2 regions of the Shewanella sp. BJSY2023SW007 genome follow, and region 1 is predicted to be linked to the other one. Evidence: predicted binding sites of a transcription regulator. Region 1 holds the regulator's gene; the other holds the start of a gene.
The links. Region 1 encodes MetJ, which represses methionine synthesis genes. Its sites were predicted from a motif close to TAGACGTCTAGACGTCTA; they were not measured.
Positions count from the first base shown of each region.

Region 1 (10,970 bases):
CCGCGGGTCCAGCCGAAGGAGGCAAACAGCTTGAGATCGTCATCGGACTCATAGGCATAGCCCAGGCCGCCCAGGTACATGTCGCCTATGACCCCGCTGGGTTGCACCCGGGTAACAAAGTTGAAGTTGTCGAATTTCTGCAGATCGCTGTAGAGGGTGGGGGCGAAAATCCCGGCCAACTCGTTGGGGAAGGCCATGGTGCCCTTGAAACCGTCGTTGATATCCCGCGCGGCAAACAGGGTCAGCTGCAGGAAGTGGTTACCGTCGTTGATCACATCAATGTTGAAACCGCCCAGATGGGTGTCCTTGCTGACGGTATCGCCATAGAGCTCGCCATTGCCCCATTGGGACTCAAAGCCCTGACCGTAACAGAAACGCACCACTTGGCCTTCTATCCCGGTGAGCTCTCCAAGCTTGTAGCCCAGAGTGGCGCCGTCAAAGTTGAAGTTGACCAGGTGCCCGGAAGGGGTGCCGCCACGTTTTTCATTTTCCCGGTAGTGGCTCGGCGGACCATAGGTGGAGGGGCGACGGCCGACAGACAGATAAAACTCGCTGCCGCCGATGTTTTTCCAGTCAAAGTAGGCGCGCTCGACCCGCAGCCAGTCGCCACTGGGGTTGCCTGAGTTGGTGCCGTCCATGGTGAAGGAACGCCAGGAATCAAACACCTGCACACCGGTGGAATCGCCCCAGTCCTTGAACATGGTCAGGCGTCCGGCAAAGCTGACGTTGTCCCACACCTTGGCCTTGAGATCGAGCCGCAGCCGAGTGGTGTAGAAGATGTCATTGTCTATGTCGCCACTGCGATAAGGCGCCAGCACATAGGGCATAACGCCCTGCAGTTGTCCCTGGGCAAAGGCGTTGGCCAGCTCAGGGTTGGCGGCCATCATCTTGCCAAGGGGCGAGGTGGGATCCATGGGGTTGCCCAGTTCGCCGGCCATGGCTTTGGCGCCGAAGTCGTTGAAGTCCATCTTGATCGCCGGATGCCAGGTGACATTGCCATAGTGCAGCGAGTGGGCTCGGGTGCGAAAGTCGCCGCTGATCTCCAGTCGATCGAGCGCCGTGTGCCGCTCTGTCTTGTCCACCCGGCTGTTGAGTATATCCAGCTCTTCGGTGATCTCCTGCAGTTGCTGTTTAAGCTCGTGGATCTTGGTGCTGTCATCCAGTTCCCCGGCCTGAAGCTGGGGGCTGCCGAGCAGAGCCAAACCCAGTGCCTGGGCCACCGCCAGTGCGATAAGAGTACGCATAGTTGATTCTCCTGACCGGCCTTGCCGGTCATTTTCAGGCAGCAAGCGGCCCTGGGGTAACCCCATACTTGGCTTGCAAGCCGTAAATTTAGTTAAGTGATTGGCGCCTATGCGCTCGGATCAACCGCAGGTCTGGGGTTGATCCGAGTCGGCGGCATGGTCGTACAGGAACTGTTGAATATCCTTGAGTTCCTGCTCAGTTAAAGGCTGAAACGCCTCGGGTTTGGCTTTGTGTTTGTCTCTGGCGAAGAATCTGTCCCATTGGCTCATGGTCTTGCTCATGGGAGTCAGTTCGCCGCCTATGCCAGCTTTGCTGTGACACTCTTTACAGACTTTTTTGTACAAGTGTTTGCCTTTCTTGGGGTTGCCGCCGTCGGCTGCGGTGGCGCCTGTGGCCAATGCACAGGCTAAAAGCAGAAGGCCGAGTTTGCTGCTGGTGTTCATCATCTATTCCTCTGGGTGACCGCCCGCTCCGTTAATGGGCTGTTATTTTATGTGTCCTTGCGGTTGTCAATTTAGCAATCCTGAGGTTTATCAGCTTTGAAGTAGATCACCTTCATGAAAATAATCTAATTGATAAAAATATCATTGAAATAAATCTAATTGATTTACCGTTTTTGTATTTATTTATTTAATTTTATTGTGTTTTTATTTTTTCCTCAGAAATCATCACTGTTGTTTTGGTTGATTTTATGAGCGTGATCGGCTTAACAGTTGTGAATATTTGTTGTCTCTAAAGTGGTTTTTGTTAACTGGTTTGGTGCTTGTGGTGGCTTTTTTTTAACGGCTAGAGGCTGGATTACCCTCACACTTTCATGTCCTTTCCGGCATCTTTGCGGGGCATGGATCACACTCACTCCCCCTATGTGGTTTACCACAATACCCACAGGAATTTAATGGGTAAACAATGAGCTCAAGCCGCTGTAGTCAAGCGGAATCCCATTCAAACAATAACCTGTGTGAGCGACCTTTCCCCAAGGGGAGAGGATGGAGGTAAACCATGATAGAGCTTGATAGGCGCACCTTTCTGAAAGGGGCTGGAGCCGGAGGGGCAACTTGTGCCCTGGCCGGAGTTCTGCCCGGTTCGCTGGCGGCTTTGGGGCGCAGCCCTCTGACCGGCAGTGCCACTGAAATTGCCAGTATGTGTGAGATGTGTTCGACCCGTTGCCCGATTTCGGCGCGGATAGTCGATGGCAAAAACGTCTTTATTTCTGGCAATAAAGAAGCCAAATCATTCGGCGGTAAGGTCTGTGCCCGTGGCGGCGCCGGCCTCAGTTTATTGTACGATCCACAAAGGATTGTCAAACCACTCAAGCGTGTCGGTGAGCGCGGCGAAGGCAAGTGGGCCGAAATCAGCTGGCAGGAAGCCTATCAAACCATCGCTACCAAGCTGAATCAAATCAAGGCCGACCATGGTCCTGAAGCCGTGGCATTTTCCTCCAAGTCAGGTTCGCTGTCCGGACACCTGTTCTATTTGGGTCAGGCTTACGGCAGCCCCAACTCCTTTACCCATAACACCACTTGCCCGGGCGGTTATGTGGTTGCCGCCAAGGCGATGTTCGGTACCAAGGTGAAGCGGGATCTCTCCAACTCCAAGTACATCATCAACTTCGGTCATAACCTCTATGAGGGGATCAATATGTCCGAAACCCGGGGAATGATGAAGGCCCAGGCTGACAAAGGCGCCAAGTTGGTGGTGTTTGAACCCAGGTTCTCTGTGGTGGCCGACAAGGCCGATGAGTGGTATGCCATTCGTCCCGGTTCGGATGTGGCCGTAGCCCTGGCGCTGTGCCATGTGCTGATTGCCGACAACCTTTATGACAAGGCCTTTATTGAGCGCTATGTTGTGGGTTTTGAAGAGTTTGCCGCTGAGGTTAAGGCCTACACCCCCGAATGGGCTGAGAAAATTTCCGACGTACCTGCCGCAGATATCCGCCGTATTGCTCACGAGTATGCCGCCGCGGCGCCCCATGCCGTGGTCGACTTTGGCCACAGATCTACCTTCACTCCGGAAGAATTCGATATGCGCCGGGCACTGTATGCCGCCAACGTACTGATCGGTAACCTGGAGCGTAAGGGTGGTCTCTACATGGGTAAGAAGGCCGGTGGTTACAACAAGTTTGCCGGTGAGACCGTGGCTCCTGAGCTGGGTAAGCCGGGCGTTAAACTGCCCAAGCCGCAAGCCAAACGTATCGACCAGATGGATGAGCAGTTTGCCATGGCCTGGTCCGGTGGTGGTATCTATCAGTCAATCATAGATGCAACCCTGGAAGCCAAGCCTTACCAACTGCGGGCCTGGGTTATGAGCCGTACCAACCCTATGCAGACCATGACTGACCGCGCCAAGGTGGTTGAGAGCCTGAAGAAGATGGAGTTTGTGGTTTCCTGTGATGTTTACATCAGTGAAACCGCCGCCTGGGCCGACATCATACTGCCTGAGTGTACTTATCTGGAGCGGGATGAAGAGGTGGCCGACAAGTCCGGCAAGAACCCGGCCTACTACCTGCGTCAGCAAGTGGTGGATGTGATTGGCGATGCCAAGCCTTCCTGGCAAATTTTCCGTGAACTGGGCATAGAGATGGGCCTGGAGCAGTACTATCCCTGGGAAAACATGGAAACCCTGCAATTCCTGCAGGTGAATAAAGACGCCCAGCTGCTACAGCACATCAAGGACAAGGGCTTTGTCAGCTACGGCAAACCGCTGATGCTGCGCGAACCCAAGATGGTGGCCGACTTTGTCGCCGCCTACCCCAACGCCAGAGCCATGGATGAAGATGGTACCTACGGCAGCGCGCTTAAGTTCAAGACCCCCAGCGGCAAGATTGAACTGACCTCCGCCAAGGTGGAAGGCATGGCGCCTGGACGCGGCACTATCGCTTATCGCGAAGTGACCCTGAAACAGCCGGATGAGCTCTACTTTATTCAGGGCAAGGTGGCGGTGCATACCAATGGCGCAACTCACAATGTGCCTATGCTGGCCAACCTGATGTCCGACAACGCCGTCTGGATCCACCCTGACACCGCCGCCAAGCATGGCATTGAGAATGGGGATGCCATTCGTCTCACGTCCAGTGTCGGCAGTGAAGAGGGCCACGCGCTGGTGACCAAGGGTATACGTCCCGACACTGTATTCGCCTACATGGGCTTTGGTTCCAAGAACAAGGAGCTGGCACGGGCGACCGGCAAGGGTGTGCATTGCGGCAACCTGCTGCCCAACGTGACTGCACCTGTGTGCGGTATGAACGTACACACCACAGGTGTGAAGCTGGAAAAGGCATAAGGGGAGGCGAAGATGACTAAAAGATATGTGATGGTGCACGACGAGAATAAGTGCATCGGCTGTCAGGCCTGTAACGTCGCCTGCCGCAGCGAAAACGGTGTACCTGAGAGCGTAACTCGCCTGCAGGTAAGGGTAGAAGGTCCATTCGGGGATGCGCCGCATCTGCACTTCAAGTATCACAGGGTTTCCTGTCAGCAGTGTGAAGATGCCCCTTGCGTTAAGGTCTGTCCTACCGGAGCGGCCTATGTGGGCGAGGACGGCATTATTTCCATCAAGGCAGATAAATGCGTTGGCTGTATGTACTGTGTGGCGGCCTGCCCCTACAAAGTGCGCTTTATGAACCCGGAAACCAAGGTAGCCGACAAGTGCAACTTCTGTAAGGACACCCGACTGGCGCGCGGCGAACAACCCGCCTGTGTGACCGTATGTCCTACCGATGCCCTGGTGTTCGGTGATGCCAATGAGGTCGGCAGCGAGGTGGCGACTCTGCTTAACACTCGCGTGACTTATCAGGACAAGACCCATCTGGGTACCAAGCCCAGAATCTACCGTATTCCTGTCAAGAGAGGGGGGATCCAATCATGAACAATACTTGGGGCGATATGACACAATACGACCCTGTAACCTGGAACTGGGTCATTGCGGTTTACCTCTTCTTGGCTGGGTTATCGGCAGGCAGTCTGCTGATTGGTATCGGGCTGCGTTGGGTGCAAAACAAGACAGAGGGTGACAGCGGTCTTCTCAAGGCGGCAGCCTTGATAGCGCCAGTGGCTATTTGTCTGGGGATGCTGTGTCTGGTGTTTGACCTGACCAAGCCGTTCCACTTCTGGCTGATCCTGATCAACTACAACCTGACATCTGTGATGTCCATCGGGGTGTTGGCGCTGCTGGCCTATATTCCGCTGACCTTTGCCTATGCGCTGGTCGTGCTGAAAGATGATCTCGGTAACTGGGGCCTGGGCTTTCTTAAAGGGATTGCAGAATCACTGACTGGCCTTCGCAAGACTATGGAAGTACTGCTGTTTGTGCTGGCGATTGTCGTGGGTGCTTACACAGGCTTCCTGATCTCCGCCATGAACGCTTACCCCATGCTGAACACTGCCGTATTACCGGCGCTGTTCCTGGTATCCGGCTTGTCGGCCGGTGCGGCCGCCAATGCGGTAGTGGCGCTGCTGCTGTTCAAGACAGACAAGCACTGCCCACAGCTGGGACGGATGCACGGTTTGGAATTGCCCATAATGGCGGCAGAAATCCTGTTCCTGTTCATGCTGTTCTGCGCGCTCTATTTCAAGGGCGGTGCAGCGGCGGCAGCGCTGGCATCACTGACAAGTGGCGTCTGGGCCAGCGTGTTCTGGATTGGGGTTGTGGGTATCGGCTTTGGTATCCCGCTGCTTTCAATGTTGTTGCTGCCTGCGAGTACCCGTCACACCAAGGGCGCTATGTTGGCGGTAGCCTGCTGTAGTCTGACCGGGGTGCTGGCACTTAGACACTTTATTCTCTATGCAGGTCAGAGCTATCTTGGTTAACAAGTACTTCTGAACCTGTTTGAGCCTCAGCCCGTATCATTTGGTACGGGCTTTTTTTGTATCTTGATACCATTGTGCCACTGAGATTTGGACTATCTTTAACCCATATAACTAACGTCTTGCGTCTGGTTACAGATAAAAGCAAGAGGGTGATGAGATGAAACTGAGTCTGTTGACACTGCTTACGACGGGGCTTGCCAGCACGCTGGCGTTGGCTGGGCAGGATGTTTATGAGGCCCGCGCCGATGCCATGGGCGGGGTTGCCGTGGCGGCCGGTAATCGTGAGGCGGCGGCCTTTTCCAATCCGGCCCTGCTGGCTTTGCCTTCGCGCCGCAGCAGTGACTTCAGTTTACTCATTCCCACCATAGGCGCCGATGGCGCCGATAAAGATCAGATGATCGACAAGTTTGACGCCCTGCAGGATAACTATGACGCCCTGGTCAATGCCATAGACGCCGCCGACACAGCGGCTATCGATGACTACCGCAAGCGCCTCAGTGGTGACTTGCAATCGCTGCAGGGCAATAGCGCTTACGTTAGTGCCGGTATCAATATGGCGTTGGTCCTGCCCTCGGATGGTTTTAGCTATGCCTTTGTGTTCAAGAGTTATCTCGATGCTCTGGGGATAGCCGAAATCGCCGCTGCGGATATTGATACCCTGGATAATCTGGATCCCAATAACCCGCCGGAAATCCAAGATTTGACCTCCCAGGGGCGAGTGGTGGCCGGGGCGGTTTCCGAGCTCGGGGTGGCTGTGAGCTATCCGCTATCTATCGTCAATATGCCGGTGACAGTGGGAGTCACTCCCAAGCTGCAACGGCTGGATAGTTTCAACTATGCCGTCAGCGCCAACAACTTCGATGCCGATGATTTCAATGATGATGATTATCGCAGTGATGACACAGGCTTTAACCTGGATCTTGGCCTGGCATTTCAGCCATTGGATGGTTTGGTTATCGGTGTCAGCGGTCGTAATCTTATCGAGCGGGACTTAAGCAGCATAGAGGCCGGCGGCGTGCAGCTTACCTATCAGGTGAAACCTATGGTTACCGCCGGGGTGGCCTATGACTGGGCAGCCTTTTCACTCAGCAGCGACTTGGATCTTACCGACAACGACAAGTTTGCCGAGCTTGAGGGCAGCCGCTATTGGCGTTTAGGCGGTGAATACCGGCCTACCGACTGGGTTGCTTTACGGCTCGGTTATCGCCAGGATCTCAATGATCACAGCGCTGATCTTTATTCACTCGGGACAGGGTTCGCCATAGGCAACAGTTTCCGGCTGGATCTCACCGGCATGTTTGGCAGCGATGACGCCATAGGCGGCGTGCTGCAAACCAGCTATCACTTCTAAAATTAACCGTTGATGAGCGCCAGGCTTGATTTGATGGTCAGCAACAGAGCGCTCAGGGCGCACAGCGCCAGCGTCAGAACTCGGGTCTTCTCTTTATCCACCCGGCCCACCAAGCGGCCAGCCAGCAGAAAACCGAGAAATACCGCAGGCAGCAGCAACAGCGACAGCCATAAGTGTCTCAAGGTCAAGAGGCCAAAACAGCCGAGAATAATCAAGGCTATCAAGGAGCTGAAGATAAAGAAGGCCGACAGCGCTGCGCGGAACTGACTGGCATCCTTACCCGCCAGCAGCAGAGCCATCGGCGGTCCACCTATGGCGGCCACGGTGCCGAATATCCCGGAAAATATCCCGGCAATAAACAGGCTGAGGCGGTTGATCTTGATGCTGTACTTTCTAAGGCTGAGGAATACGGCTACGGCCACAATCAGGGCTATGGTCAAGCCCATAATCGGTTGCGGTGCCAGCAACAGCAGGGTGGCACCAATCAGGCCGCCGGGGAGCCTTCCCAGCAAGGCATATTGCAAGCCGTTGAATTCCAGGTGGCCGCGCTCGCGTATCAGTGTCAGCAGGGCGATGGAAAACCCCATGGCGATAACAGGAGCGGGAACCAGCTCCGGATCGACGATATACAATAAGGGAGTGGCTACCACTGCCAGGCCAAAGCCTATCAGCGACTGGGTCAGGGCACCGGTAAATATGATCAGGGATGCCAGCAACAGGGTGACGGGATCTATCAATGACAGCATTCGCAAGCTCCCAAAAGAAAAGGATCGCGCAGCGATCCTTGTTCAACAATAAGATAATTCAGAGGAATAAGACACTTATTCCATGTCTTCCCATTCAATGCCCATGGCATCCATCATGCGTTTGGCTTCTTCCGGGATGCTGTCTGGTTTGTCTTTGGACAAATCCTCATCATTGGGCAGTGGCTGGCCGGTATAGGCATGCAGGAAGGCTTCGCACAACAGTTCGCTGTTTGTGGCGTGCCGCAGGTTGTTTACCTGGCGCCGGGTGCGCTCATCGGTCAATACTTTCAGTACCTTCAACGGAATAGAGACAGTGATTTTTTTCACTTGCTCATTCTTCTTGCCGTGTTCGGCATAAGGGCTGATGTATTCGCCATTCCATTCAGTCATTGATTCACCTGTGATCTCACTAATTCGCAGCAGATTTTAAACCCTTACAGGATACAGTCAAATGATTGCCTGCAAAATCTGTGCAATATGAACAGAAATCCATACATTTGGACGTCCAAACGTCTTGATGCCTATTGACGGCTGGATGGTCATTGGTTAGATTTAGACGTCCAGACATCTTTGTGGTGTCGAACTTCAGCATTCAGGAGTCGATTATGACAGAGCGGCGATTAGCAACCACAGCGGTCCGGCAGGGCATCGAATCAGACAGCCAGCACGGGGCCGTGGTGCCACCCATCTATCTGTCGACCAACTATGCCTTTGATAGCCACACTCAGCCAAGAGCCTTTGATTACAGCCGCTCGGGTAATCCTACCCGCTCCATTCTGGGGGATGCCTTGGGGGAGCTGGAGCAGGGCTGCAGTGCGGCAATAACCGCTACCGGTATGGCGGCCATTACTCTGGTAGTCAACCTGCTGGGGCCGGATGACCTCTTGTTGGTGCCCCATGACTGTTATGGCGGTAGCTATAGGCTGTTCACCAATCTGGCCGCCAAGGGCCAGTTTCGTTTGCAGGTTTTGGATCAAACCGACCCGCAAGCACTCGCCGCTGCCCTGGCGCAAAAGCCGCGCATGGTGTGGCTCGAGACGCCATCCAATCCGCTGCTGCGGGTAGTGGATATTACCGCCATTGCCGAGGCGGCCCACCAGCAGGGGGCATTGGTGGTGGTCGACAACACCTTTTTATCGCCGGCGCTGCAACAGCCTTTGCTGTTGGGGGCCGACATAGTGGTGCACTCGACCACTAAATACATCAATGGCCACAGCGATGTGGTAGGCGGCGCCGTGATTGCCAAAGATCCTGAACTGGCAGAGCAATTGCACTGGTGGTCCAACACGCTCGGGCTGAGCGGTGGCGCCTTCGACAGCTACCTGACCCTGCGTGGCTTGCGTACTCTGGCGCTGAGGATCCGCGAGCATCAGGCCAATGCCGAGCGCATAGTGGCGCTGCTGAGCCAGAGTCCCGTGGTAGACAAAGTTTACTATCCGGGGCTTAAGAGTCACCCAGGTCATGAGATTGCCGCCAGGCAGCAGAGTGGCTTTGGCGCTATGCTGAGTTTTGAACTCAAGGGTGATGAGGCGCAGGTGGTTGCCTTCCTCGGCGCGCTCAAGCTGTTTTCCGTGGCCGAGAGCCTGGGAGGGGTTGAGAGCCTGGTGGCCGTGCCCGCCACCATGACCCACAGAGCCATGGCGAGTGAGGCTCGCGCCGAAGCCGGTATTAAAGACACGCTTATCCGCTTGTCTGTGGGTATAGAAGATGGCCGGGATCTGCTGGACGATATCGCCGCCGGATTGGCGGCAGCCGCAAACTGTTGAATTGAAGGAGCTTGAGATGGCACGTTGTCACCTACATAAGTTTGGCGGTTCCAGTCTCGCCGATGCCGATTGCTACCGACGGGTCGCCCATATTTTGCTAACCCATGGTCATGCCGATGATCTTGTGGTGGTTTCCGCTGCCGGCAAGAGTACCAATTTTCTCTATAAACTGCTGAACCTGAAGGAATCTGGCGCTCTGTGGCAGGAAGAGCTACAGGTGCTTGTCGGTTATCAGCAGAATCTGATTGAACAGCTGCTGGGCAATGAACAGGCACGTCAACTGCGGGAGCGTCTGTCTACAGATAAGGCGCAACTGGCCAGTTTATTGTCCTTGCCTGAACTCAGCGAATACCAATGCAATCAGGTGGTGGGTTTCGGCGAACGCTGGTCGGCCAGACTGATGGCGGCGCTGCTGCGGGAGTCCGGTGTTGCCGCTTCCCATGTGGATGCCCGCAGTTTATTGATTGCCGATGAGGGCGCAGTACCCAGGATTCGCCTCGATGAGTCCCGTGAAAGGGTGCAGCGGCTGCTGGCCGAGCATCCCGATGAGCGCCTGGTGATCACCGGCTTTATCTGCGCCAATAGCCAAGGCGAAACTCTGTTGCTCGGTCGCAACGGCTCCGACTTCAGTGCCACTCTTATAGCCAGCCTGGCCGATATCGACAGGGTCACTATCTGGACAGATGTTGAAGGGGTGTTCAATGCCGATCCCAACAAGATTGCCGATGCCAAATTGCTGAGTAGCATGTCGCTGGCTGAGGCCGACCGCCTGGCGCGGCTCGGCTCCCCGGTACTGCATTGCCGTACCCTGCAGCCGTTATTTAATACCGATGTCAGCCTGGCGGTGCGTTCTAGCTACGCCTCGCATACCGACTTTACCCTGATAGCCCCCAAGAGTGATGCCGCAAGCGCCCCTGTGGTGACCAATCTCAATCAGGTGTCCCTCTTGAGCCTGGAGTTCAATGGCACCCAGGCTCAGACTCAGACGCTCGATGCGCTCAATGAGGCGGGTTTGACCCCGCTGGCCTACTGGTCTCAAGGGCAACACAAACTTGAG
Region 1 covers NZ_JBKORL010000038.1:1,694-12,663, reverse strand. Annotated here, with positions in the region: gene ACMHXE_RS07100 (DUF3373 domain-containing protein) at 1-1,244, opposite strand, end outside; gene ACMHXE_RS07095 (c-type cytochrome) at 1,365-1,691, opposite strand; gene phsA (thiosulfate reductase PhsA) at 2,245-4,524, shown strand; gene ACMHXE_RS07085 (4Fe-4S dicluster domain-containing protein) at 4,537-5,109, shown strand; gene nrfD (NrfD/PsrC family molybdoenzyme membrane anchor subunit) at 5,106-6,050, shown strand; gene ACMHXE_RS07075 (conjugal transfer protein TraF) at 6,208-7,401, shown strand; gene ACMHXE_RS07070 (sulfite exporter TauE/SafE family protein) at 7,404-8,147, opposite strand; gene metJ (met regulon transcriptional regulator MetJ) at 8,223-8,537, opposite strand; gene metB (cystathionine gamma-synthase) at 8,753-9,913, shown strand; gene ACMHXE_RS07055 (bifunctional aspartate kinase/homoserine dehydrogenase II) at 9,930-10,970, shown strand, end outside.

Region 2 (10,970 bases), on a different contig from region 1:
CAGCGTTATACACTATGTTTAACAAGAGTCTATTTTACGTTTAACAAGAGTTTATTTTACGCCGTGAGTTTAGCTTGTTGTTAGCCAGCAGTGTTTTATCCGGCGCTCGCTGATGGATGAATTTTATGTAAATTCGCGCCGAGTTACTTGTGTAACATTATGGCTAATGCTTAAATAACAAGATTAATTTTTGACCTGTAATCAGTTGGTTGTCTTCAGTCGCCTGATGTACTTCGGCATTGATTGCCCAAGAGGGTGTGCCTGACAGAGGCTCTGCTGTTGCAGAGATACAAGGATATAGTCAGAGAGGCAGATTTATGCCGGATAGCAAGACACTCAGGACTTTTCGCAGCCGCATTCTGTTTCAAATAGCTGTTCCCTTGATCATTATCATGACTGTGATCTCAGGGATCACCGGCTGGTATAACTATCAGGATGAAGAAAAGGCCTTCTTTACCGATCTGGCCGAAAAAGCCGACTTTGCTGCCAAGCGGCTCGAATTTGAATTGTCTTTGGCGCAGCGCAATACCCAAACTCTGGCCTACAGCCTGGGGCATCTTGAGTCATTCGAGCGCCTGCAGCAAGCTGACGATCTTTATCAACTGCTTAAAGACAGATTGCAGCGCAACCCCAATTTTTATGGCAGCGCCATTGCCTTTCAGCCCGGATTTCTGCCCGGGCAAAAACGCTTCGCGCCCTATGCTTTTCGCCAGGATCTTTCTATTGCGATTATGGACATAGGTCAGGAAGCCTATGATTACACCAGCGGCGAATGGGGATGGTGGACCGAGGCGCTTAAGCATCCTGACGGTTATTGGGCTCCTCCTTATTTCGACGAGGGGGCCGGCAATGCCTTGATGATCACCTTCTCACAGCCTTTTGGCAGTGAAGCAGCACCTTTGGGAGTCATAACCACAGATCTGGCGCTTTCCAGCTTGCCGATTCGCTTGGGAATCGATCCCAAAAAGCTGTTGGTGTTGGATAACCAGGGGCGGCTCATCTATCACCCGGACAATAACCTTAGCCGCAATGCCAAATTGGAAGATTGGCTCGTCAATACCGCCGCTGGAAAGGAAGCGGCACAACATATCTACGCCGCCGACACTCCTGAAGTAGCACTGAGTGACCTCAATGGTGTGCAGTACCTTGCCAGTGTTGCCAGAGTGGCGCCACTGGAATGGCGGGTGTTGGTGATTACCCCACAAAAACAGTTGTTACGCGCTTTCCTTCAGGATTTCAGCTCGTTAACAATCAACCTGTTGTTGTTGGCCATATTGTTGCTGGTGACCAGTTACTGGAGTGCCAAGCGTCTCACCCAGCCCCTGGAGCAGTTGGAAGCCGGGATAGTGGATTTCAGCAAGGGATTGATAAAACGTTTACAAAAGCCTGAAGGCGTAGTGCGGGAAATTGCGACTCTCAGCAATAAATTCAATGAGATGGCTGAAATCCTCGAGGAGAGAGAACAGGCACTGCTCGACTCCCGAGGCAACAGATTTGCCAAGCTTATCGACGGCATGAGTGACAAGTCCTTCTATTGCTCTATGGATCCTTACGGTGCGATAGTGCAGGCCAGCGATGGGGTGGAGAAGGTGTTGGGCATCTCCCCAGAGGTGCTCAGGCGCAAGTATCAACGGCTCTTTTCCAGCAACAGCATCAACGAAGCAAATTGGCAGTATATGGAACAGGCGCTGGCCGGCGAGTCTGTGCCGCCGCATCAGGTGGAGTTGGCCGATGCCGAAGGTGGGCTGAGACGTTTGGATCTGTTTATGCAGCCCTTACTCGATGAGGAAGGCAAGTTGATTTCGGTGGAGATGCTGTTCAACGATGTTACCGAGCAGTTTTCCGCCGCGGCCTGGTCCAACGCAGTGCTGGAAGCGGCGCCAGAGGCGATGCTGATTGTCGATGAAAATGGCATGCTGGTGTTCTCCAACAGCCGTTGTCAGGAGCTGTTCGGCTATAACGCCGAGGAGATGCTCAAGCTCAACATAGATCAATTGTTGCCGGAAGTGGATCGTTTGCAGCATGCGGCCAAGCGTCATACCTTTGTGACTGACGGTAAGGATCGCATGATGGCCAAGGGCAAGGCGCTGCAGGCACTCAAGTGTAATGGCTCCCAGTTTCCGGTGCAGATAGGTTTGAGCCTGTTACCGGCCGATCATAAGGGCAAACGCCAGGTAGCAGCATCGATTCGGGATCTGACCGAGCAACTGGCGGTAGAGCGTAAAATTCGCGAGAGCGAGAGCCGTTTTCGCGGTCTGGTATCCAATATCCCCGGCGCCGTTTATCGTACCAGGGTCGATGAACAGTGGACCATGGAGTATGTCAGCGACAATATCACAGAGATAAGCGGTTATCCGGCCTGGCATTTCATCGACAGCAAGAAGCGCAGTTATGGCTCCCTGGTCATAGATGAAGACAAGCAGCTGTGTACTGACACCATAAACTCGGCTCTGGCCGAGCAGCAAGCCTTTGATGTTGAGTATCGCATTCGCCACCGGGATGGCAGCGTGCGTTGGATCCATGAAAAGGGTAAGGCCAGTTACGACGAAGATGGGAATCCTCTCTGGTTCGATGGTAGCCTCAACGACATTACCGACAGCAAGCTGGCTCAGGAAAAGATGGAGCAGTCGCGGGAGCAACTGGAAACCATCACTGAGTCTGTGCCCAGTACTGTGTATCAACTGTTTTGGCAAGGCCCGCAGCAACGCAGATTCACCTTCCTTTCCAGTGCAGCCATTGCCACTTTGGGCCACCACAAGAATGAGGTAATGGCCGATTTTGAACTGGTGGCCGAGCGGATCGTTACTGAAGATAGAGACAGTATTATTCGGCTGCTTTCCGGTGAAGGGGGGCTGCAGTGGATCAAAGAGTTTCGCTACCGTCATCCTTCCGGCGAGGTACGTTGGCTTGAGGCCGGTGCCAAAGGCAGTAAACAGCAGGATGGCATGCTTTGGAACGGTTATCTGACCGATATCAGCGGCCGTAAAAAGATGGAAACCGAGCTGGCTCAGAGTGAGGCCCATTTCCGCGCCCTGTTTGATAACGCAGGCATAGGCATAGTCAATCTGGATGATCGCGGCACCATAATGGATTGTAACGGCCAATTCTGCAGTGATATGGGAATGAGCGCCGAACAGCTTAAACGTCGCTCGTTTGCCGAACTGATGCTGCCGGAAGACAGAAGCAAAGTCAGCGAGTTGTACGAGTGCCTGCAGCAGAGTGACGATCACAGTGTCAGCGGCGAGTGGCGCCTGCTCAGTGCCTCGGGCGAGCCTATGTGGATGGCTGTCAACGCTTCTGAAATTGAGGAAGAAGGTGATCGTGAACGCTCAGTGGTCATGAGCATTGCCAATATTACCCGCTTGAAACTCTTGTCCAATGAGCTGATGACGGCCAAAGATGAAGCCGATGCCGCCAACAAGGCCAAGAGCGACTTTCTTGCCAATATGTCCCACGAGATACGCACCCCGATGAATGCCATTATCGGTATGTCACAACTGTGCCTGCAGACCAAACTGGATAACAAACAGCGTAACTATGTGGAAAAAATTGAACGGGCGTCGCAATCCCTGCTGGGGATCATCAATGACATTCTCGACTTCTCCAAGATTGAGGCCGGCAAGCTGGATATCGAAGTGGTGCCGTTCCAGCTCGACAGTATTTTGGAAGATCTCGGGGATATGTTCTCGGAACGTGCCGCTGATAAACAATTGGAGCTGTTGTTTGCCGTGGCCCCTGGTGTGCCCAGTTATCTGGAAGGGGACCCGCTGCGCCTCAGTCAGGTGTTGATTAACCTGATGAACAACGCCATTAAATTTACCGAGCGTGGCGAAGTGATGCTGTCGATAACTGAGCTTAGCCGCGAGCAGGATGAAGTGATCCTGAGATTCGCAGTGCGCGACAGTGGTATAGGTCTGACGGCCGAGCAGCAGGCCAGGTTGTTTAAGTCTTTCAGCCAGGCAGACACCTCAACCACCCGTAAATACGGTGGTACCGGGCTTGGGCTGGCGATTTCCAAACAGCTGGTGGAACTGATGGAGGGTGAAATCGGTGTCGAGAGCCAGTTTGGCAACGGCAGTTGCTTCTTCTTTACCGTGCGGCTCAAAGTGGCGGAAAACGACAAGCTGAATGTCGAGCAGGAACTGGAAGGTATGCCCATTCTGGTGGTCGATGACAACGGCACCGCCAGAGATATCTTGCGCACTACGCTCGAGAGCATGGGCTTTGCCGTCGACTGTGCCCGCAGCGGCATGGAGGCGCTGGATAAGGTGAAGCGCAAGCCCTACAAGATGGCCCTGATCGATTGGAAAATGCCTGAGATGGACGGTATGGAAACTGCCCGGCAAATATTGCAGCTAAAGGAGCCGCCGCTGATCCTCATGGTATCGGCCCACGCCAACAGTGACTTTATCGAACAGTTGGAGCAACTCGGGATCAACGGCTATATCACCAAGCCGGTCAGTGCCTCCAGATTACTCGACGGCATTATGTTGGCGCTTGGACGTCAGGGGCATATTCCCGTCAGGCGCAAGGTACTGGATCTCGAATCGCTGCAACTGGCGGCTCTTGTTGGCAAACGCGTGCTGCTGGTGGAAGACAATGAGATGAATCAGGAGGTGGCGACCGAGTTTCTCGAGCAGGTAGGCATAGACTTGTCTATCGCAGAAAACGGCCAGATAGCGCTGGAGAAGCTGGCGCAGCAGCAGTTTGATCTTGTGCTGATGGACTGCCAGATGCCAGTAATGGACGGCTATCAGGCCACAGAGGCGCTGCGCAAGATGCCAGGGCTTGAGCAGTTACCTGTGGTCGCCATGACGGCCAATGCCATGGCCGGCGATAAGGAGATGTGCCTGAGGGCCGGCATGAATGATCACATTGCCAAGCCGATAGAAGTCAGCCTCTTGTATCAGGTGTTGTTGCAGTATCTGGGAGGGGGACAAGCCCCAGTTGCAGGGAATAATAACACAGGTATGGCCGATGGAGATGATTCTGAGGATCTGGTGAGCTGGCCGGAACAAGAGAGCCTGGATATCGACCGGGGACTACAACTGGTGCAGCATTCCGAGCGCCTCTATCGACGTATCCTCGAGCGTTTCCTAGGTAGTCAGGGCAACGTCGGCAAACGTATTCGCAAGGCGCTCAAGGAGCAACAGCAGGAAGAAGCGGTCAGGGTGGCGCATACCCTAAAGGGGCTGGCCGGTAATCTCTGCTCTGAGCCTTTGGTGGAAGAGGCGCGGCAATTGGAAGCCAAGTTGGCAGCCGGCGAAGAGTGTGAGCAAGAGTTGCAGGCAGTGGAAAAGCGGGTCGCCGTTATTGTCGACGCCATTGCGGACTGGATGGGGGATAAGCCGCAAAGCGCTTCTCAGACGGAAGCTGATGCCGCCGAGGAGATGGATACCGAGACGCTTAAAACCGCTTTGGAGCAACTGCAAAGCAGTCTGGAAGATGCTGATGCCGAAGCCGTCGTCCAACTGGAAGCATTGAGTCGCCGGGTGAGTAAACCGCTGTGGCAGCGCTTGAAACCTGTCAGCAGCATGGTTGGCAGCTATCAGTTTGATGATGCTGCCGATCTTGTCCGCGAGCTGCAGCAAGAGCTGAACGAGACTGAGTGACCCTGGCTATACTCAATAGGTAATGTGGGTCACAGGATATACCAGTGACGTCCAAGAGCGATGCGGAACCTGGAGTAAGAGGGAGATTGAGATGGAAAAAGCCACTGTACTGGTGGTGGATGATACACCGGAGAATATTGATATTCTGCTCGGGATCCTCGGCGATGACTATAAGCTCAAGGTGGCGATAGATGGCCCAAGAGCCTTGGCGTTGGCGCAGAAGAATCCTCCGGATCTAATCCTCCTGGATGTGATGATGCCGGGTATGAATGGCTATGAGGTCTGTAAGCGTCTCAAGCAAGAGCCTATGACTTGCCATATTCCGGTGATCTTTGTCACCGCTCTCTCTGAAGTGGCCGATGAGACCCAGGGGTTTGATTTGGGAGCCGTCGACTACATCACCAAACCTGTCAGTGCCCCGATAGTTAAGGCGCGGGTACGTAACCATCTGGCCCTCTATGATCAGCAGCGCTTGCTGGAACAACAGGTGCGTGAACGCACCCACGAGCTGGAACAGACCCGTTTCGAGATCATTCGTCGCCTGGGCCGCGCTGCCGAATACAAGGATAACGAAACCGGCTTACACGTTATTCGCATGAGCCACTACGCCAAGCTACTGGCGCAGCAGGCCCAGTTGCCGGAACACTTTTGTGAACTACTCTATAACGCGGCGCCCATGCATGATATCGGCAAGATAGGTACGCCGGACGCAGTGCTGAAAAAGCCGGCCAAGCTGGATGCCGAAGAGTGGAGAATCATGCAACAACACGCCGAAATCGGCGCCGAGATTATTGGTGAACATCCGGATCCTCTGCTGCAGATGTCCCGGAGGATAGCACTGACCCACCACGAAAAGTGGGATGGCTCAGGTTATCCCAGTGGGTTGAAAGGCGAAGATATTCCCATTGAGGGGCGAATCGTCGCCATTGCCGATGTCTTCGATGCCCTGACTTCGATTCGACCTTACAAGAAGGCTTGGAGCATAGAAGATACCATGGCGCTACTGGAGTCAGAGTCGGGGAAACACTTTGATCCTGAACTGGTGGAGTTCTTCAAACAGATATTGCCCCAGGTGATTGAGGTGCGTGATACCCATATGGAAACCGAGTCCGGCACCGAATAGCAACAAACTGCGGATAAAAATAAAGGCGCCGACGGCGCCTTTATTGGGTCATTCATTGTTACTCCTGCTCTTCCAGAGAGTAGGGCAGAGGCAGTACTGTCAGTTCGCTGTTTTCATCATCGGCGATGCGGAATTTGGCGCCGACTTCTGTGTCATTGGCCAGCACTGCAGTCAGCAGCAACTCGCCATTTCGTTGGACGGCTTCAATAATGCTGCCGCCCCTACGAAAACCGCCATCCAGAGCCTTCTCCAGCGTGGTTTCAGGAGTGATATCGACAGTGGCTTTACCTTTGAGAATATAAAGTGCCCGCTTGTTGCCGCCGCGATACTTCATTCGGGCGACGGTTTCCTGGCCCATGTAGCAACCCTTGGTGAAACTGATGCCATTAATGGCCTGCAAGTTGCACATTTGCGGTACAAATTGACCCATGAGTGCTGCCGGCAGGTTAGGGTAGGCGGCGAGGATTTCCAGCTCTTGCCAGGCACTGGCATCGACTAGTAGCTGTTGCTGACACAAGGCCTCGGCCTCGGCCTTGGGCAGTACCAGAATAAAGCTCTCGCCATCTTGCAGCACTACGCCGCCTTCGATGACGCTGACTTGTTGTTCGGCGTTGAAGCCCGGGAGCTGCTCTGCCAGCCAAGTGGCAGCCTTGGTCCCGGCAACACCCAAGAGGCTGTAATCGTCACTGACATCGACCAGTTCGGCCTTACTGAATACCGCATACTTCTTCAATTGCGGCAAGTCAGCTGCCAGGGTATCTCTTGGCATCATCAATATCAGGGCATCACCCAGAGTAAAGGTTCTGAAGCTTGAAAGCATCTTGCCTTTGGGGTCGCAGTGAGCGCCCCAACGCCACTGCTCTGTCGTGAGAGAGCTGATATCTGTGGTGACCTGACCGTGGATAAAGCTGCGGCCCTGTTCACCGGTAACGGCAAGTAGACCCAAGTGAGAGAGGCGGGAAATAAGCAGATCCGGAATGCCGGCATCCAGAGGCCAATCGGGCTGTGAAACGCAAATGCTCATAACAAGATCCTGAGATTGAAGGCATTAAGAGATCTGCGATTGTAGCGGATTTGACAGAAATAAACAGGGCGCCAAGGGTAATAAGGCGCCCTGTGAAAATCAGAACAGCAATCGGGTGCGGATAGTGCCTTCGATAGACTTGAGTTCTGTTAGTGCTTCTTCCGCCTGAGTGGTATCCACTTCCATCACCACATAACCTATGGTCGGTGTGGTTTGCAGGTACTGGGCTGAAATGTTGATGCCTTTCTCCGAGAACGCCTGGTTAATCTTGATCAGAATACCGGGGCGGTTATGGTGAATATGCAGCAGTCGGGAGGCATCTTTATGCTGCGGAAGCGATACTTCCGGGAAGTTAACTGCCGACAGGGTAGAGCCGTTGTCTGAGTATTTGGCCAGTTTGCCGGCAACTTCAATACCTATGTTTTCCTGGGCTTCTTCTGTGCTGCCACCTATGTGTGGGGTTAACAGCACATTGTCCAGACCGCGCAGCGGGCTTTGGAATTCGTCAGTATTGGACTTGGGCTCAACCGGGAAAACGTCAATAGCGGCGCCGGCCAACTGTTGCTCTTTGAGGGCGACAGCCAGAGCGTCGATATCTACCACTGTGCCGCGGGAAGCATTGATCAGTATGCTGCCCTTGCGCATCATCGCCAGTTCGGCCTGGGCAATCATCTCTTTGGTCTGAGGTGTTTCGGGCACATGCAGGCTGACCACATCGGCCTGAGACAGTAGTTGCTCCATGGAGTGAACCTGCTGGGCGTTACCCAGCGGCAGCTTATCTTCGATATCGAAGAAGATCACTTTCATCCCTAAGGTTTCGGCAAGGATCCCAAGCTGGGTGCCGATATGACCATAACCTATGACCCCAAGGGTCTTGCCACGGGCTTCGAAGCTGCCATTGGCGCTCTTGAGCCAGCCACCACGATGGGCCAGGGCGTTGCGCTGCGGAATACCGCGCAGCAACATGATGATTTCACCGAGTACCAGTTCGGCCACGCTGCGGGTATTGGAGAAGGGCGCGTTGAATACTGGAATACCCAGTTGCTCGGCCGCCTTGAGATCGACCTGGTTGGTACCGATACAGAAACATCCTATGGCAACCAGCTTTTCAGCTCGTTGCAAGACTTCTTGGGTCAGTTGGGTACGGGAGCGGATTCCGACGAAATGGGCATCTTTGATCGACTGCTGCAGTTCAGCGCCGGAAAGTGATGCCTTATGATACTCGATATTGGTGTAGCCAGCCCTTTCCAGCACATCAACGGCTGATTGGTGGACGCCTTCCAACAACAGGATTTTAATTTTATCCTTGTCCAGCGAGTGTTTCGCCATGATATAGGTACCCTCTTGATTATTAACTAATGTACGTATGCTATGATATTTTCGCTCATGCCCAACCAAAGTAGCACTTTTTTCAGATGAAGTGGAGGGCTAGATGGCTAAAGTATTTTTCCCTAATTGAGAACAATCACTGGCATAAGGAAAGTGGCTTGAAAAACACAATTATCTGGCTGGTCATTTATTTTGCGGTACTTATTTGGTCGGCCATTGCCCCCAAAGATGATTTCACTTGGTGGCTGGAAGCGCTGCCGGGTATGTTGGCACTGCCGATATTGTTTTTTACCCGCAAACGTTTTCCGTTGACCCCGCTGCTTTATGGCCTGATCTTGGTGCATTGCCTGATACTGTTTGTCGGCGCCCACTACACTTATGCCGAGGTGCCGCTGTTCGATACTTTGGCACAGTGGATGGGCTCTGAGCGCAATAACTACGATAAGTTGGGTCATTTGGCGCAAGGGTTTATCCCGGCAATGATTGCCAGGGAGATACTGCTGCGTAATCAAGCGGTGAAACCTGGTGCCTGGTGTGCTTTTCTGGTCAGTTGTTTTGCCTTGGCCTTATCGGCCTTCTATGAACTGATTGAATGGTGGGTCGCCGTTGCCACCGGAACCGGCGCCGAGGCTTTTCTCGGCACCCAAGGTTACGTCTGGGATACCCAGTCGGATATGCTAATGGCCCTTGTCGGTGCTATCGCTGCCTTGTTCTTCTTATCCTCATTTCATGACCGTCAACTGCGGCATTTAGGCATAGATTGACAGTTGGAACAAAGAGTTTTGGATACACTCTTTACAATCTTTTGTCAGAAAAGTCGTTAAAGATTGTTAGAATAATACTTTATGGTGATGAAAACCGGACACTATCTGGTCAGAATCGTCTGATGCTTTTTGTGTAGTAGCGCTTAAAGTGATTAAGGAAGCTATCCCTTTAGGGATATAAGCAAGACTTTTCAGGGAGAAGAGTAAAAATGAGTAGTATCAATGAGTTGGTTTTTATAAATCAAATAGCCGCCCCTTGTCATTTGGCCATACTGGCCGAGTCCATCGGTCTTAAGACCCGTATAGTACGCCATCCGGAGCAGCTGGAACCGCAGAAGAGTGATAGTACTTTTTATCTAATCTCTCAGAAGGGGGCTGCGCTGGATAATAAGGGGATCCCTTTATTGGCCAGTCGTCTGGTTTCTCACGTTCCAGTCGCTCTTTATCAAGTCAACAGAGGGTCACTGGATCAGGAATCGGCTATGTTGCTGGGGATCCGCGGAGTGCTCTACTCAGATCAGCGTATCGATCTTATGCTTACTGGTCTGCGCAAGATGGTGGCCGATGAGCTCTGGTACGACAGAACCCTTATCAGCAAGATGTTCCGTAAGTTGGTCAAAACTCTGGATACAGGCAATGAGATGTCGGCCGATACAGTTTCCATGCTGCAGATGTTGACCCGGCGTGAGCGAACCATTATTCAACTGGTTTCCAGCGGCGCCAGGAATAAAGAGATAGCCCAGCGTCTGTGTATTAGCGAACATACGGTTAAGGCGCATATCTCATCGATCTTCCGCAAGACCCAGTCTCGTAATCGAGTCGAGTTGTTACGTTGGGCCCAGACTTACCAAAGTCACTTCGATCTCATCAGTTGATTTGTCGCTGGATTTAGCTTGAACTTGGCCCCGAATGGGGCTTGTTTATGCTTTGATGGCTTTTATGTAAGCCAAGTTAGTGGAAAATTCCTCTCAGAGTGCGGCAGTCACCGCTGCTTGGTGCTGTTTTGTGTCTCGGTAATGGCTTTCAGCCAAAGCTATGATAGCTGCTGTGCCCGCGGCGAAAGTCGTGGAGCTTAAGCATTCCAATCTGTCAATAGCTTGCGCTCATGAGCACACTCG
Region 2 covers NZ_JBKORL010000030.1:333-11,302, reverse strand. Annotated here, with positions in the region: gene ACMHXE_RS06150 (PAS domain S-box protein) at 318-5,612, shown strand; gene ACMHXE_RS06145 (HD domain-containing phosphohydrolase) at 5,704-6,735, shown strand; gene ygfZ (tRNA-modifying protein YgfZ) at 6,794-7,759, opposite strand; gene serA (phosphoglycerate dehydrogenase) at 7,859-9,088, opposite strand; gene ACMHXE_RS06130 (DUF2238 domain-containing protein) at 9,247-9,852, shown strand; gene ACMHXE_RS06125 (helix-turn-helix transcriptional regulator) at 10,062-10,727, shown strand.
Region 2: the regulator MetJ is predicted to act here: its motif matches at 9,181-9,198, upstream of serA (phosphoglycerate dehydrogenase).